One region of the Halopseudomonas sp. T1L2 genome, then DNA from elsewhere that is predicted to be linked to it. Evidence: predicted binding sites of a transcription regulator. Region 1 holds the regulator's gene; each other region holds the start of a gene.
What was found. The regulator FliA, encoded in region 1, starts transcription of late flagellar genes. The targets are predictions, from matches to a motif close to CTAAAGTTTNNNNNNNNNNNGCCGNTAA.
Positions count from the first base shown of each region.

Region 2: ACZ5WQ_RS13200 (methyl-accepting chemotaxis protein) is a predicted target of FliA. The motif match lies at 1,773-1,800, and genes of this name have one in related genera.
Region 3: ACZ5WQ_RS07280 (methyl-accepting chemotaxis protein) is a predicted target of FliA. The motif match lies at 2,248-2,275, and genes of this name have one in related genera.

Region 1 covers NZ_AP040865.1:1,717,524-1,721,697, reverse strand. Annotated here, with positions in the region: gene flhF (flagellar biosynthesis protein FlhF) at 1-1,322, shown strand, start outside; gene fleN (flagellar synthesis regulator FleN) at 1,355-2,182, shown strand; gene ACZ5WQ_RS07965 (RNA polymerase sigma factor FliA) at 2,179-2,916, shown strand; gene ACZ5WQ_RS07960 (chemotaxis response regulator CheY) at 3,138-3,515, shown strand; gene ACZ5WQ_RS07955 (protein phosphatase CheZ) at 3,537-4,174, shown strand, end outside.
Region 2 covers NZ_AP040865.1:2,781,397-2,785,570, forward strand. Annotated here, with positions in the region: gene ACZ5WQ_RS13200 (methyl-accepting chemotaxis protein) at 1-1,626, opposite strand, end outside; gene ACZ5WQ_RS13205 (cyclase family protein) at 1,865-2,884, opposite strand; gene ACZ5WQ_RS13210 (undecaprenyl-diphosphate phosphatase) at 3,063-3,860, shown strand; gene ACZ5WQ_RS13215 (cupin domain-containing protein) at 3,837-4,174, opposite strand, start outside.
Region 3 covers NZ_AP040865.1:1,547,363-1,551,536, forward strand. Annotated here, with positions in the region: gene acnA (aconitate hydratase AcnA) at 1-2,095, opposite strand, end outside; gene ACZ5WQ_RS07280 (methyl-accepting chemotaxis protein) at 2,338-3,897, shown strand; gene glmS (glutamine--fructose-6-phosphate transaminase (isomerizing)) at 4,067-4,174, shown strand, end outside.

The DNA of each region.
Region 1 (4,174 bases):
AGCTGGTTCGCGATGAGCTGGGCGCTGATGCGTCGATCATCGCCAATCGCCGGGTGGCCGGTGGCGTTGAGCTGACCGCTGCGCTGGACTACGAGGCGCCCCGTCTGACGGCACCGACACCGGGTCTGGATGCTGAATTGAAAAAGACCCAGGAGCGCATCGTTGCCGCGCGCGCCGAGCTGGAGGTGGGCGAGATGGCCTCCCACGATCAGCCGCTGGTCAATCGTCAGCTGTTTGGTGACAGCATGCGCCACGCGGCTCGCCAGGGTTCTGTGGAGGCCCGTGATCTGCTGGATCGGCTGATTCAGGAGCCGGTTGAGCCGGCGGCGCCGGCTGCAGCCAGCCGGCCTGCTGCGGAGCGCTCGCCGGCGGCAGCGGCCGTTGAAGATGCCAGCCTCAGCGCCATGCGCGCCGAACTGGCCGGGCTGCGGGAAATGCTGGAGTCTCAGCTGGGGGGGCTGGCCTGGGGGCAGCTCAATCAGCACAAGCCGAAACAGGCCGGTCTCTGGCGCCGTCTGACCCAGATGGGCTTGCCGGCCGAGGTCAGTCAGGATCTGCTGCGTCAGGTTTCTGACGTGAGTGATCCGCGTCAGGCCTGGCGCATGCTGCTGGCCTATCTGGCGCATCGTGTGCCGGTGCTGCGCGAAGAGCCGCTCGATGCCGGTGGCGTGATCGCGCTGGTCGGCCCCACCGGTGCCGGCAAAACGACTACGCTGGGCAAGCTCGCTGCGCGTTACGTGCTCAAGCACGGCAGTCAGCACGTTGCTCTGGTCACCATGGACACCTATCGTATCGGCGCACACGAACAGTTGCGCACCCTGGGCCGTATTCTCAATGTGCCGGTCAAGGTGGTGGACGAGCAGCAGGATCTCAATGACGTGCTGGCCGATTTCGCCGGCAAGCGCCTGGTTCTGATTGATACTGCCGGCCTGCAGGCCAACGATCCCTACCTGCGCGGCCAGCTCGACACCCTGGCCAGTCAGGGGCGTCGGGTACGCAATCTGCTGGTGCTGCCGGCGACCAGCCAGCACCGGGTGATGAAAGCGGCCTACCATACTTACAAGGCGTGCGGTCTGTCGGGCTGCATTCTGACGAAAGTGGACGAGGCCGCAACGCTCGGTGAATCGCTGGGGCTGGCGATGGAGCAGGGTTTGCCGGTAGCCTATCTGGCAGATGGCCAGCGCATTCCCGACGATATCAGCCGCGCCGTCGGGCATCAGCTGGTGAGTCGTGCAGTTAGTATGGCAGGTAATGATGCGCCGGCAGATCAGACCATGGCCGACGTATTTGCCGGTATGATGAACAGCCAGCGGGCCAGTTAAGCAATTTCACAGGATTAAGGTAATCAGCGCAGATGGGCAGCAAACATCCGGTTCAGGTAATCGCGGTCACCGGGGGCAAGGGTGGCATCGGCAAGACCAACGTGTCGGTGAATCTCAGCCTTGCTCTGGCGGAGATGGGACGGCGCGTTGTGCTGCTCGACGCTGACCTTGGTCTCGCCAACGTTGACGTGCTGCTGGGGCTCAAGCCAAAGGCAACGCTGGCCGACGTGCTGGAGGGCAAGTGCGATCTGCGCGACGTTCTGGTCACCGGCCCCGGCGGTGTTCGTATTGTGCCGGCCGCCTCGGGTGCCGCCAACATGGTGAGCCTCAACCATCAGCAGCATGCCGGCCTGATTCAGGCGTTCAGCGAGATCGGTGACAATATCGACGTGCTGATCGTCGATACGGCGGCCGGCATTGGTGATTCGGTAGTCAGCTTTGTGCGGGCGGCGCAGGAGGTGCTCGTCGTGGTATGTGACGAGCCAACGTCGATTACCGATGCCTACGCCCTGATCAAGCTGCTCAACCGTGATTACGGGATGACCCGATTCCGCGTGCTGGCGAATATGGTCGGCACGCCGCAGGAGGGCCGCATGGTGTTTGCTAAGCTCGCCAAGGTGACGGATCGATTTCTTGACGTTGCACTTCAGTATGTCGGAGCCGTTCCGTTTGATGAGGCGGTGCGCAAGTCAGTGCAAAAGCAGCGCGCGGTGTTTGAAGCCTTTCCGCGCAGCAAGGCCTCGCTGGCAATTCGCGCCATTGCACAAAAAGTTGATGCCTGGCCGCTGCCGGCCAACCCGCGAGGACACCTGGAGTTCTTCGTCGAACGTCTGGTGCAACCGACAGGGTCTGGCCTATGACAGCACAGGCTGGCGGATTGAGCATGTATACACGAGCACAGAGTTCTCGCGGTGAGCAGGATCGACTCGTCGAGCAGTATGCGCCGCTGGTAAAGCGAATTGCCTACCACCTGCTGGGGCGGCTGCCGTCCAGTGTGCAGGTGGAGGATCTAATGCAAGCCGGTATGATCGGGCTGCTGGAAGCCTCCCGCAAATTCGACTTCGGCAAGGGCGCCAGTTTCGAAACCTATGCCGGCATCCGCATTCGCGGTGCGATGCTGGACGAGGTGCGCAAGGGCGACTGGGCGCCACGCTCGGTACACCGCAATACGCGGATGGTCAGTGATGCGATGCGCGCGGTCGAGGCGCGGCTCGGGCGTGACGCCAAGGATCACGAAGTTGCCGCCGAGCTGGAGATGAGCCTGGAAGAGTACTATACGATTCTCAGTGATACCGCCGGCAGCAAGTTGTTCAGCTTTGATGATCTGCTTGAGTCGGGTGCGCCGGCAGATGTGCAGGGCGGCGAGGAACCGGCGTCCGGGCTGCAGGATGAGCGTTTCAGAGCGGCTTTGATCGAGGCAATCGACACGTTGCCCGAGCGCGAGCGACTGCTGCTGTCGCTTTATTATGATGAGGAGCTTAACCTCAAGGAGATCGGCGCCGTGCTGGGTGTCAGTGAATCCAGGGTCAGTCAGTTGCACAGTCAATGTGCTGCTAGGTTGCGCTCGAAGCTGATGAGCTGGCGAAATGATTGATTTTGTCGTCAACATCCGGACAATGCTCGGATTGCTCGACAGGTAGTGGCTTCGGGCCGGACGTCCAGGTGGCGTTTTCGAGGGTGCATCCGATCAGCCTGCTGGCTTCCAGCTGATTGATCAGAGCTTCTTTTATGGCTTGATTGGTTATTTGCGATGGGTTTTTGGGGTGCAGGCCTGCACATTCCCTGGTTTGTACGGAGGTCGACTTGGACAAGAATATGAAAATTCTCATCGTTGATGATTTTTCGACGATGAGGCGCATCATCAAGAACCTGTTGCGCGACCTTGGGTTTACCAACACAGCCGAAGCCGATGACGGCAACACCGCGTTGCCGATGCTGCAGAGCGGCAGTTTCGATTTTCTGGTGACTGACTGGAACATGCCCGGCATGAGCGGCATTGACCTGTTACGCGCTGTGCGGGCCGACGAGCGGCTCAAGCACCTGCCGGTGCTGATGGTAACGGCCGAGGCCAAGCGAGATCAGATCATTGAAGCCGCGCAGGCGGGCGTCAATGGCTATGTGGTCAAGCCGTTTACGGCTCAGGCCTTGAAAGAAAAGATCGAAAAAATCTTTGAGCGAGTTCAGGCTAAATAATAATCAACCGGGGTACAGGTTATGGCTTTGAGTAAGGATCCCGGCCAGGCGACCGCTCAGGAATTCGAGCATTCGCTGAAGGACAATGCGCACCAGCTGGTTGGTCACCTTGAGAGCGGCAACTTCGGTGAAGCGTTGCTGGTCATTCATGCCATCAATCAGGCACGCGACCGTGGTCTTTATCACGAAGTGGGGCAGCTCACCCGCGCGTTGCACAATGCCATCGTCAATTTTCAGATCGACACGACCCACGCGCTGGGTGGTGACAACGATACTTCCAAGATATCCGATGCCTCTGACCGGCTGGACTATGTGGTTCAGCTGACCGACAAGGCGGCCAACCGGACCATGGATCTGGTCGAGGCCAGCGTCCCCAAGGTCGCTGATCTGGGGCAGCAGGCGAACGCCCTCAAGGCAGACTGGCAGCGGCTGCAGCGCCGGGAGATGGCGGCGGACGAGTTTCGCGACCTCTACCGCCGGGTAGGCGAGTTCCTTGAGCAGACCGAATCGACCAGCAAGGATCTGTCCACCAATCTGAACGATATTCTGCTGGCTCAGGACTATCAGGATCTGACCGGCCAGGTGATCAAGCGTGTGACTACGCTTGTGCATGATGTCGAAGAGAGCCTGGTCAACCTGGTCCGAATGGCGGGACAGGT
Region 2 (4,174 bases), 1.1 Mb from region 1:
ATTGTCCAGCACCTGCACACTAGCCGCCGAGCTCTCGACGATATCGCGAATCTTGCGGGTGCCGCTGGTCACCGTATCCAGCCGGGCGCGCGCAGCCTCGACCACGGAAGCCATGCTGGCCTTCATCTGCGCGGCGGTTTCCGAGGCCGCATTGACTGTCTGCAGCTGTGCTTCAATCATGCCCAGCATCTGCTGGATATTGCTAGTCACTTCCTCTGCGGTATCGCTGGCCTGCTGATTGCGACCCAGCATCTGCTCACTGTTCTGCAGAGCGTGACGACTGGCCTGCTTGACCCGACCAACGATGGTGTCGAGGTTGTCGATAAAGCTGTTGATCCAGCGCCCCAGCTCGCCGGTCTCGTCTGGCACCAGGCGACTGGTATCCATGCGTTGACTGAGGTTGCCCTCGCCTTCGGCAATATTGCGGATGATTTCAGTCATGCGGCCCAGCCGACGCGCCAGCTTGTTCGTAGCACTGTGCCAGAACCACAGGCCCGCCAGACCCAGCACGCCAACGTGAGCGGCCAGCGCTGGCCAGCCATCCAGACCGATCAGATCGAAACCCAGCTGGGCAACAAAGACCAGTGCGGCAAGAACCCAGAAATCCTTCATCAGGTTGTAGCTGAGCGAACGGTACCGGTAGACCTCTTCCAGGTCTGCTTCGCACATCATGCCCCAGCGGTCGGGCGAGCCTGGCAGACTGAAGGTCACACCCTTGCCGATTACCGGAATGTGACGATAGTCGGAGTAACCGGGGTATTTGACGTAGGTGTTCTCGCCCTTGCGAATGGTTTCGCGCACACCCGGGTGCAGCTCGCCGGTGGCCGGATCGGTAAAGCGCACCTCGAACTCGGTATGCTCGCGGACGCTGACCGTGCCCCACGCCGTCCGGATACCATTCTTGAGGTTGTCGCCGTGGCTGAAGGTGTTGTCTTCAAAGCGCGAGCGAGACAACGCACGGCCCGGCTCAATCGAGGGATTGAAGCGTGACTCGACCATGAAGATGTAGTTGTCACCCGACTCCTGATAGATATGTCCGGCCTCACGCTGGATCAGATCACCCAGCACATCGTTGGGTACCCGTGCACAGAGGCAACCAAGCGCCTCGCCGTTCGGACCGTGCAATGGCAAATAGAACATCAGGGTGACGGCATCGTGGAAGCTGGAAGTGGAGGGCCCCAACTTGAGGGTTCGCTGATCGACATACGGCCCGTGCAAAAAACGATGCTGCAGCCCCGCCCGCACCGCCTGGGCATCAAGCTGCAAGTCGCTGAGCTGACCGGCGCTGCTGGCCAGCGCGGTACCGTCCGCACCAAGCAGCAGCAGCTCTGAGGCATCCGGCAGCTTGCTGCGCAGTTTACGCAACTGCGCCTCGCTCGCCTCGGCACCGCCGTCGCTCAGCTGCTGACCAATGCCCTGCAGCCCGGCCCACTGGTTCTCGCACCATTGCTGCAACAACCGCACCCTTGTTGCGGCAAGACTGTCGAAAATGGACTCAAGCTGGCCGTAACGGTTGCGGTTGACCCGGCAGGCCCAGCCCATGGCGAGTTTACCGGCTGGCCCGAACCACGGGAGCCACCGCCGCTCCGACACTGACAGGTTCATTTGGTCGCTTTTCAGGCTCATGGTGGCAATCTCCAGCTTCAGTCGAACCAGGCCCGAAGCAATATTCACACCATAAAGCATGGCACCGCGTCATCATGCAGCTCGCGTATGAGCACGATGACTGCACCGCCATCAGATGCGCACCACGACAAAGCAGCATTCGCCCCTTAATTGCGCGCGCGCACCAATATCGAGCACTACCTGTCCGAATGGTCGGGTTTTCGCGAGATTGTCCGGCCGGCTCCGCGTGTTACGAGCACTAGACCAGTGCAACCGGCGAAACCGGCGATCCCACCGCGCCCGGCAAGCGCAACGGCGGCGCCGTCAACATGAACCGGTTGCGGCCACCGGTTCGCAGATGTTGCGCCAGCTCGGTCAGGTACCAGAGTTCGCCCAAATGCACCCCCAGCTTGAACAGGCAATGCTCATGCAGCGGCAAGGCAGCACAACATCCCTGCCCCTCTCTCGCCGGATAGGCCTCAACCGCGTAGTTGTCGGCAATCAACACGCTCAGGCCGCTATCGGTAATCCACTGCAGCAGCGCCGGATCGCGGCCATCCAGCACCGCGCAGCTGGATGCCAGCCGCGCCGCGTCGGGCTGACGGTCCATCTCCAGAATCACGTCGGCGAACCCGGTATACAGACAAACCATGTCCCCCGGCTCCACCACCACGCCGTCTGCCTGCATGATTTGCTGAAGCCGCGCATAGTCGACCAGCACCCGCTCCCGACCGCAGTGCCGCTCCAGGTCAATCAGCACAGCGCGACCACTCACCGCTGTCTCGGCCATCTTCTCGATGCCCAGCCGGGTGGCGTTTACGCCCTCCAGCCCGTCCTCGTGACCGGAAGGCCCGCAAATATGCTCGCCCGCCTTCCAGCCGTTGTAATACAGCGGTTCGGCCACCCCGTCACCGTCGGCGTCGAACAACCCGCCCACGTGCGAGAGCGCATCCCACTGGGTTGAATACTGAGTAAACAGCAATACCGCATCGTCACTGACCACGTCGGTAAAACTCGGATTCAGGCGCTGCAGCTCGAAGTTGTAGTTGAGCTTGTCGGCACGCCCGGCGGTAAAGCGTCTGGGCGGGTGCCGCAGGCGGTTGAGGGCATTACCGCCGGGATAGTCCAGCGGCAGGCTGAGGCAGAAGCTGCGCCCCTCGCGCACTTCTGCAACGCCCTGCAGCACCTTCTCGGGGGTCAGCAGATTGAGACGGCCAAGCTCGTCGTCCGGACCAAAATCGCCCCAGTTGGAGCCCTCGGGTCGATGTTGCCAACGCATGTGATTCTCCTTGTTGTAGTGCGTCATCCGACAATGACATGACAACCGCGCGGTGAACCATTGTCTGCCACACGAATCAGTACCGGTGTTGGCAGCGCATAATCGCAACGAGGGTCGCGCCAGCACCGTCCGGCGTGCTTTACTTGCGCCTTTTCAACTAGCGGAGCACAGGCTGACGATGGAGTGGCTGCAGGTTTTCATTCTGGCAATAGTTCAGGGCATCACCGAATTTCTGCCGGTATCAAGCTCGGCCCACCTGATTCTGGTGCCGGTGCTGACCGACTGGCCCGATCAGGGGCTGGCCTTTGACGTTGCCCTGCATCTGGGCAGCCTGTCCGCCGTGCTGATCTACTTCCGCCGCGACATCCTCGGCATGACTGTCAGCTGGGGCCGCTCACTGACCACCCGCCAGCTGGATGACGACGCAAGACTGGCCTGGGCGGTGATCCTCGGTACCATTCCCGTAGGGCTGGCCGGGCTGCTGCTCAAAGACACGATCGAGACCGTGCTGCGCTCGCCCATCTATCTGTCGATCGGCCTGATTGCCTTCGGCCTGCTGCTGGGCTGGGCCGACTGGCGCCACCGCGGCAGCCGCAGCGAGCACCAGATGACCTGGAAGGATGTGCTGTTCATCGGCTGCGCGCAGGCGCTGGCGCTGTTTCCCGGCACCTCGCGCTCCGGCATCACCATGACCGCCGCGCTGATGCTGGGCCTGAGCCGCGAAGCCTCGGCGCGCTTCTCGTTCCTGCTGTCGATTCCGGTGATCGTACTGGCCTGCGGGCTGGAAACCATCGAGCTGATCGAAAGCAAGGTGGCCGTCGACTGGCTGCACATGGCGGCCGGTGTGCTGCTGTCCGGTATCAGCGCCTACCTGTGCATCCACTACTTCCTGGCGTTCATCAAGCGGATCGGCATGCAGCCCTTTGTGATCTACCGCATTGTGCTGGGCGTGCTACTGCTCTGGGTCTTCCTGTAACCCGCGCAACGCGCCGAACTTGAGCAACAGCCGGCTCGGTTCGGCGGCGCGCAGCCCCAGCTCGCCCAGGCGGGTATCTCGCAACCAGCTGAACGCGCGGTGAGTCTGCCCCGCCTCGGCGAGACCGCCGCTGACCACCAGCAGCTCACCCGCCGGGTCACCCTGCCAGCGCAGCTCCGCCCCGGCCCGGCAATCCAGCAGCCAGGTACGCTCGCAGCCGTGCTGGTGCAGCAAGCTGCCGCTGACACCAGCACAAAAGGTCACCGAGTTCGCGCTGTCAGCGGTCAGACGCACGGTTGCCTGATCGTCCTCGG
Region 3 (4,174 bases), 170 kb from region 1:
TGCCGGCGGGCGAAATGTGGTCCGTGGTAATCGAATCGCCGAATACCGCCAGCACCCGCGCGCCGGTAACCGGCTGCAGGGGTTCCAGTGGCTCGTCGATGGCATCAAAGTACGGCGGATTTTTCACGTAGGTCGAGGCATCATCCCAGGCATAGGTCTTGCCCTCGCTGACGCTGATCGAGCGCCAGTGATCATCTCCGGTAAACACGTCGGCATAGCGGGTGCGGAACATCTCGTCCTCGACCAGCGCCACGGCCTCGGCGATCTCGGCGTTGGTCGGCCAGATGTCCTTGAGAAATACCGGGCGGTTGTCCTGATCCAGACCAAGCGGCTCTTCGCGCAGGTTGATTCGGGTGTTGCCGGCCAGCGCGTAGGCCACCACCAGCGGCGGCGACGCCAGCCAGTTGGCCTTGACCTGCGGGTGCACTCGCCCTTCGAAGTTACGGTTGCCGGACAGTACCGCCGACACGGCCAGATCGTGTTCGCTGACAACCCGGGCCACCTCGTCGGGCAGCGGCCCGGAGTTGCCGATACAGGTGGTGCAGCCGTAGCCCACCAGATTGAATCCGAGCGTATCAAGACTCTCGGTCAGACCGGCCTTGTTCAGATAGTCGGTCACCACCTTGGAGCCTGGCGCAAGCGATGACTTGACCCAGGGCTTGCGCTGCAGGCCCCGCTCTACAGCCTTTTTGGCCAGCAAACCGGCGGCCATCATCACACTCGGATTGGAAGTATTGGTGCAGGAGGTAATCGCGGCGATCACCACGGCGCCGTGGTCCAGCGGGTATTCCTTGCCATCCAGCTGCACCGTGGCATGGGCATTCGGGCCGCCGACGGCGGTACCGGCACCGCCTTCACTTTCCAGCCGCGCCTGCTCGGTATCCGCCGGTGCGAGCTGCAGCGCCAGCAGTGCATCGAAGGCTTGGGGTACATCCGGCAGGGCCACCCGATCCTGCGGTCGACGCGGACCGGCCAGGCTGGCCTCCACGGTACTCATGTCCAGGTGCAGGCTGTCGGTAAACGCCGGCTCGTCGCCCGCCTCGCGCCACAGTCCCTGCGCCTTGCAATACGCCTCGACCCGCTGCACCACCGCATCAGAACGGCCGCTGAGGCGCAGATACCGCAGAGTTTCCTCATCCACCGGGAAGAAACCGCAGGTCGCACCGTACTCCGGCGCCATGTTGGCAATGGTCGCGCGATCCGCCAGCGGCAGGTCGGCCAGACCATCGCCGTAGAATTCAACAAACTTGCCGACTACGCCCTTGCTGCGCAGCATCTGGGTAACGGTCAGCACCAGATCGGTGGCGGTGATGCCCTCGCGCAGACGGCCGGTCAGTTTGAAACCGATCACTTCCGGGATCAGCATCGAAACCGGCTGCCCGAGCATGGCCGCCTCGGCCTCGATACCGCCGACGCCCCAGCCCAGTACGCCCAGCCCGTTGATCATGGTGGTGTGCGAGTCAGTGCCGACCAGGGTATCAGGCCAGGCCCACTGCTCACCGTCCACCTCGGCGGCCCAAACGGTCTGGGCCAGGTACTCCAGATTGACCTGGTGACAAATGCCGGTGCCCGGCGGCACCACGCGAAAGTTCTGAAAGGCCTTTTGCCCCCAGCGCAGGAATGCGTAACGCTCACCGTTACGCTGCATCTCGATTTCGACGTTGTCATGAAAGGCCGAGTCGCTGGCAAAGCGATCAACCATCACCGAGTGGTCGATGACCAGATCGACCGGCGACAGCGGATTGATCTGCTCCGGATCGCCACCAGCCCGCGCAACCGCATCACGCATGGCGGCCAAATCCACGACCGCCGGCACCCCGGTAAAGTCCTGCATCAACACCCGCGCCGGACGGTACTGAATTTCACGGTCGGATCGACGCTGCTCCAGCCACTGACTTACGGCGCGAATATCATCCAGCGTGACCGTCTCGCCATCCTCATTACGCAGCAGATTCTCCAGCAGCACCTTGAGCGACTTGGGCAGTTGCTCTATGCCGCTCAAGCTGGCGGCCGCGCGCTTCAGCGAGTGGTACTGGTAGTGCTCGCCGGATACATCCAGCGTATCGAGCGTACTCAGGCTATTGGCTTGGGTCATGCGATAAACCTCCTTGCACCGGCACGCTGCCGGCATGGATTGCTATACTCTGCGGCACGGTTCGGCGAGGCCTCTGGCAGAGGCCCGCGACGATGGCACGTGATCTTCCAAAGCTAGCAGACAAAACGCCGCATAACATTTGAAATGCCGCCCTACAGCCATCGCACTCACTGCCGATATACCAGCTTAGACAACAGTCAGTCCGATACTGCTCCCGGACAGACACTCAAGGACATTCGCCGATGCGTAACAATCAACCCGTAACCCAGCGTGAACGAAGCTTTGCGGCGGACCAGCGTCTGATCTCGACCACCAATCTCAAGGGCGTCATCACCTATTGCAACGATGTTTTCGTCGAGATCAGTGGTTTTACCCGCGAGGAGCTGGTCGGCACGTCTCACAACCTCGTGCGCCATCCTGACGTTCCGCCAGCGGTCTTCGCTCATATGTGGGCCGACCTGAAAGCCGGCAAGGCGTGGATGGGGATCGTCAAGAATCGCTGCAAGAACGGCGACCATTACTGGGTCAATGCCTTCGTCACGCCGATCTGGGAAAACGGCCAGATTACCGGCTATGAATCAGTGAGGGTCAAACCCACTGCCGGTCAGATCGAACGAGCCACCGCGCTTTACCAGCGCCTGGCTCGGGGCGGCAATGCAGTTCAGGGCGACTTTGCGGGTATGGCCCTTCAGGTCCTGCCATCGGTCCTGGCCATGGCAGCCAGCGGTGCCGCAGGCACCCTGTTCGGCTGGCCGGGCGTGGCCGTCGCAGCCCTTGCCGGCCTGCCGGCAGGCTATGCGATGAAATCGGCACTGGAACACCGCCTGCAGCGCATCGTCAAAATGGCCGGCAACAGCATCAGCGATCCCCTGCTGGCGCAAATGTATACCCCGTTTCGCGGCGCAATGGGCCAGTTGGAGATGGCGATTCACAGCCAGCAGGCTCGCCTGCAGACCTGTCTAACCCGGGTTGGTGACAGCGCGGCACGCCTCAAGGAACAGGCGCAGGAAGCCAGCGAGATTGCCCGTCGCAGCAGCGAAGGTCTGGCCCAGCAGCGCGCCGAAACCGACCAGGTAGCAACCGCTATCAACCAGATGGCAGCCGCGACTCTACAGGTCTCCGGCAACGTACAAAGTACAGCTGAAGCGACCCGCGATGCGGCCGATCTGGCCGTGCAGGGCAAGCGGCTCGCCAGCAATGCACGAATCGCCATCGAGAACCTCTCTGGCGCAGTTGACTCGGCCAGCACGGTTACCAATAAATTGGCATCCGATGCTCGCGAGATCGGCACCGTGGTGGACGTCATCAAGGGCATCGCCGAGCAAACCAATCTGCTGGCACTGAACGCCGCCATCGAAGCGGCCCGCGCTGGTGAGCAGGGTCGCGGTTTCGCCGTGGTCGCCGACGAGGTTCGAGCCCTGGCCAGCCGTACCGCCGAATCGACCGAGCAGATCCACAGCCTGATTGCCAACCTGCAGCAGGCCGCCCAGAGCACCGTCGACACCATGCAGGCCGGCAACGAGCAGGCCGAGCGGGGTGTCGCTCAGGTCGCTGAAGCCGATGAGGCGCTGGAGGGGATTCGCCAGGCTATCGAGCGCATCAATGAGATGGCCGGTCAAATCGCCAGCGCTGCCGAGGAACAGAGCAGCGTTGCCGAAGAGATCAACCGTAACGTCACCAATATCGCTACCCTGGCAGACAGCACCGAGAAGCAGGCCAGCCGCAGCGCCGAGCTCAGTGGCGAACTGGCCAATACCGCGCAGCGCCAGGTTAATCTGGTCGAACGTTTCAACCGACGCTGACCTGCTATCTTGCCCAGCGCCGGCCGAGTCAAGCTCGGCCGGCCGACCTCACTGCCCCCCCATACCCCTGCTTTCCAACAACCTTATGCTGCCGACACTCCGACGTTACCCACCCGTCTGGCGACGGTGCTAAACTGCCTGCCTTTGCCTGTGAAACAAGGATATATCCATGTGCGGAATCGTCGGTGCCACCGCCCAGCGTGACATCACTCCCATCCTGCTTGAGGGTCTGCGGCGTCTTGAGTACCGCGGCTACGACTCGGCTGGCGTCGCAGTC